Regions from separate parts of the Flavobacterium sp. GP15 genome, predicted to be linked through region 1. Evidence: riboswitches for the same ligand, from Rfam matches in the RefSeq annotation. Region 1 holds a riboswitch; the other holds the start of a gene.
What was found. Region 1 has a riboswitch for S-adenosylmethionine ahead of thrA (bifunctional aspartate kinase/homoserine dehydrogenase I). Riboswitches for the same ligand answer to the same signal wherever they lie in the genome.
Positions count from the first base shown of each region.

Region 1 (2,410 bases):
TTTGAAGACTACTTCTAATAAATTGTCTAATTGTTCATATTCTATCAAGAAAGCATCATGTCCGTGCTGCGAGTCAATCTCGCTATAGAATACATTGTTTTTAAATTTTTTGATATCGTTGTATGTTTCTTTATTCTCCTTTGCCGTAAAAAACAAGTCAGAGTTGATTCCTACTATATAAATATTGGCATCAACTTTAGAAATAAGAGATTCAAAAGATTCTCTATTCCGAGTGATATCAATGGTTTTTAATAATTGATTCATCATCTTGTAGGCCGATAACTGAAATCTTTTTTCCAATTTTTCTCCGTGATAATTCAACCAACTCTCCACTTGAAAAGTTTCGAGTTGCACATTAATATCTCGATTAAATTTTTCCTTAAAAGATTCAGGAGTTCGGTAACACAACATTGCGTGAATGCGTGCATCTTCTATAGGTTTTTTAGAATTATTTAAGATTTGCTCTTGCAAATAACAGTTAGCAATCAACCAATCGGTAGCCTTCCAATCGGTAGCAATGGGAATGAAATTTTGAGTTAATTTAGGCTCTAAGGCCAAAATTTCCCAACCTATTCCTCCACCTATTGATCCACCGATAAGCGCAAAAAGTTGATCAACTTTTAGCACACGAAGTCCTTCCAGAAAAATTTTAGCAATATCTCTTGCAATAAAATCCTTGTAATTGTCGATGGTAGCTGAATTAAAACCATTGCCTGGAACATCAAAAGCGATGATGGTATATTTTCGGGTATCAATTGTTTTATCAACGCCTACTATTTCGTTCCACCAACCAGCTTCACCAATAACTTGTGAGTTTCCAGTTAAAGCATGATTAATTAAAATTATGGGAGCAGAATGCAAATCGGCGCCAAAAATCTGATAGCTTAAATTTAGGGTAGCATAGAAAGCACCATTATGAGTGGTGAAATCTTGTAATTTAATTAATGAAGGTTTATTTTCCAATTTCAAATCTTTTATGATTTTTGATTTGTGTCTGGAAATATTAGAAAGAAAGCTAGAATATTGGGTATCTAGACGAATTCTTATTGTTATCTTTCCTAGCAACTGAAACAAATTCAGTTCAAGGTAGAATGCAGCACCTTCTCCGATAAATCGAAGGGTTGCTAAGGCTTCATCGGGTCTAATCCCTCTGCCTTTCTTTATAACATTTCAATACAAGTGTGAACTTAAAGCAGCAAATTAACTGCTATTATTTTTAAAAACCAAATTTTCGTGTCTTTTGATTTTTATAAGAAAAATAAAAGCAAAGTGTTAAACTTATAAATTAAAAGTAAAACTATACTATATCAGAGTAACACTTTGCATTTTTTTGTATCATCAGATAATGGAAATTACTTTCCCATTTCCTAAATAAACAACGCTTCATTCTCTTTTGAATACATTAAAAAAAGTAATGAATCTGTCACTTTATTTTGTGGCAAAGCATCATTTTTTGAAAATTCAAATCTCGAATCGATTAGTTCATTGATAAAGTCGTTCCCCTTTACTGTTTTATTTCTGAAATTAATACTTTTTAATAACTGAAATGTTTTTGCAAAATACTTAGTTGCACTCATAATTTAATAATTGTTTAGGTTTATAAAATTCTTTTTTGTTCTTATTGTTGTTATACTATCTTAGTTTTCAAATACTAGTAAAAAAACAAAAACCCTTTTAGATGACTATCCAAAAGGGTTTTAAGTTATATATCAAACTTATACTTTTGGAATCAACAGTCATGCATGCATAAAATGGTACACACCACAATTACATTGGTGACTTTTACGGTATTTATTGTCTTGTTTATTAGTTTTTTCATCTATTTCCGATTCTAATATAAATCAATTTAATTTTGTATGCTCATAAAAAAAGCCTCCCTATCATGGGAAGCTTATTTCTTATAATTTTAATTTAAAATTATGCAATAAACTACCCTCAGGAATTATCCTGACCGACTTTAAACATAGTGTAAATTGTATATTTCATCTTTATTTTTTTCAAAATCAAATATGCAACTTTTAATTCATATTTCCAAATAAAAAGACTGGATTTCTAATATTAAATAATCGTTAACAACCTTCTATTGTTTTCATATTCATCAGTCTTTCAATTTGTTGATCATTCAAACGATTGTATTTGTAGGCCCTGCTGATTTGCTTTTTAAAAAATTGCCATTTCTGCTGCATATAAGGATATAATGATAATGAATTCATATTCCCCTCGTTTGACTTTTTGTAATGCTTTTTATATTCTTTAAAATAGTTACAATAATCATCTAAATATTTATCCCATTTTAAATCTCCTGTTTTGTTACTTGTTTTCGATGCTTTTTGCTCCGCTACTAGTATTTCTCGTGACTCCATAATGAGATTGTTATTTTATTTTAATTTTATTTCTACTTCCAGCTAAA
Region 1 covers NZ_JACFTC010000007.1:60,648-63,057, forward strand. The annotation lists gene thrA (bifunctional aspartate kinase/homoserine dehydrogenase I) at 1-963, opposite strand, end outside; SAM riboswitch class I at 1,047-1,169, opposite strand; gene H2650_RS13435 (hypothetical protein) at 1,368-1,577, opposite strand; gene H2650_RS13440 (hypothetical protein) at 2,070-2,363, opposite strand.

Region 2 (2,410 bases), on a different contig from region 1:
TATAAAAAAAAATTAAAAGCCTCACATTTTGTGGGGCTTTTTTATTATTGAATGGAATTAAAGAATACCTTTGCACTTTATTAAAAATAGTGTTTAATAGATTTATTTTTGATAAATAAAAAATGTAAACGAATGGTTTAGATAACTTTTCCGATTTTTGTGAGTTTTATCTAGGAAGACCATTTCAAATAAAAATATAATATATGTACAAGGAGTTAGAAAAATTCAAAGTTACCAATCAGTTTTCATTTACAGCAGAAGATAGTTTAGCAGAAGTTTGCAATGCATCTGAAGGATCTGGTGTGTTTTTGGTTTATGCAGTTGGTGAAGTAAAAGAGTTAATTATGGTTGGTTCTACTGGAACTGTTCAAAATGACGGAACTTTGAAAATTAAAAATGGTGGTTTGAATGACAAAATAGTCGAAGGACACCAATTCGCTAAAACAGGAAGAAAATATTCTTGGCCAGCACAAATGAAAAAAGAAGATATTAGCACACTTGAAGTAGTTTGGTATGAGACTTTTAATGATAATTCTAAAGTAATTCCAACATTTGTAGAAGCACAAGTTTTACAAAATTTCTTAGATGAAAATGGAAAATTGCCAAAATGGAATGTAGCTTTTTAAGTTATTTCTATACTAATACAATTGAAAGACTTTACTTCGGTAAGGTCTTTTTTTTTGTTTTAAATTCATAAATAGTATTTTTTATTTGTTTATATAAAAAAATAAGTACTATTTTTGCTCCCGTTATCACGAATCTCTTAATAGAGATAGCAACCTGCAACAACGAGCAAGGTGCTAAAACGATAAGCCAAATCCTTTGGAAAAAATGTTGTTTTTTTATTCCTGTTTTGCTTTTTTGTTTTTCGTCATAGCCCTTTAATTTAAAAAATGATTATGACTAAACAAGGTGAAAATAATGGTAATCCATTCGCATTAATTCCTTTATTTATTTTTATTGCTACTTTTTTAGGAGTTGGTATTTGGCTAGATGATTTTTATGCTTTCCCGTCTCCAATTGCTGTTTTAATTGGAATAATTGCGGCTTTCCTACTTTTTAAATCTTCTACAGAAGATAAAGTGAATACGCTAATTGCTGGTTGTGGTGAAAGTAAAATAATGACGATGTGTCTTATTTATTTACTTGCTGGTGCTTTTGCTGTAGTGAGTAAAGCTACTGGTGGAGTAGATGCTGTTGTAAATTTGGGAATAAACAATATTGATGTTGCTTATTTTCCTTTAGGTATTTTTTTGATTGCCGCATTTTTATCTACTGCAACTGGTACGTCTGTTGGGGCAATTGTTGCAATTGGTCCTATAGCAGTGAGTTTAGCGGATAAAAGTGGTGCTTCATTACCTTTGATTTCGGGTGCATTATTGGGTGGTTCTATGTTAGGAGACAATCTCTCTATGATTTCGGATACTACTATTGCGGCAACACAATCTTTAGGTTGTAAACTCAAAGACAAGTTTAAAATTAATTTATTTATTGCTTTTCCAGCTGCTATAATTACAATTGCAGTATTTTTCTATTTGGGTTTAAACTCAGAAATTGTTTCTGTTGCCATCCCTAAAACTGATTTTAATTGGATTGCTATCATACCCTATATACTCGTTATTGTATTAGCAGTTTCTGGAATTAATGTATTTTCTACCTTAATTATAGGAACATTGTTAGCGGGAATTATAGGTTATTTTGGTGGTAATTTTACGCTTATGGTTTTTACCCAAAAAATATATGAAGGTTTTACCAGTATGACAGAAATATTCTTACTTTCTATGCTTTCAGGTGGTTTAGCTGCGATGGTTGATAAAGCGGGCGGAATTGATTACGTTTTATATCAAGTTAAAAAGCGAATAAAGAGTAAGAAATCGGCGCAGACAGGAATTGGTGTTTTAGTTGGATTAACCAATTTAGCAATCGCTAATAACACCGTTTCTATTGTGATTACAGGAAGTATTGCAAAAGAAATTAATGATGAATACAATTTGAGTGCAAAGAAAACCGCGACCATACTTGATATTTTTTCTTGTGTTATTCAAGGAATATTACCTTATGGAGCTCAAGTACTTTTGATATTAAGCTTTGCAGATGGAAAGCTGAACTTTTTAGATTTGATTAGTAATGCTTGGTATCACTTGTTCTTATTTGTTTTTACATTAATAGCTATTTATGCTAATTTTTGGGATAAATGGGTGAATCGAATTATTAAAATTTAAAAGCTAGTATTTTTATTAATGTATATGGTTTTGTATTTTTTTTAAAAAAGTAAATATTCTATATTTGACAGATATAAGATAGCCCTGATAGAAGTGGAAATCCTTTTATTTTTTGTTTAAAAAAATAAAAGATTGTAGCGGATAGCAGGAATAGCTTAAAATAAAAATTAAAATAAGTTTTGAATATG
Region 2 covers NZ_JACFTC010000005.1:153,745-156,154, reverse strand. The annotation lists gene H2650_RS11785 (hypothetical protein) at 204-626, shown strand; SAM-I-IV-variant riboswitch at 745-842, shown strand; gene H2650_RS11780 (Na+/H+ antiporter NhaC family protein) at 900-2,222, shown strand; gene fabG (3-oxoacyl-[acyl-carrier-protein] reductase) at 2,408-2,410, shown strand, end outside.
Region 2: linked by a shared signal. The riboswitch ahead of H2650_RS11780 (Na+/H+ antiporter NhaC family protein) and the one ahead of thrA (bifunctional aspartate kinase/homoserine dehydrogenase I) in region 1 are both predicted to bind S-adenosylmethionine.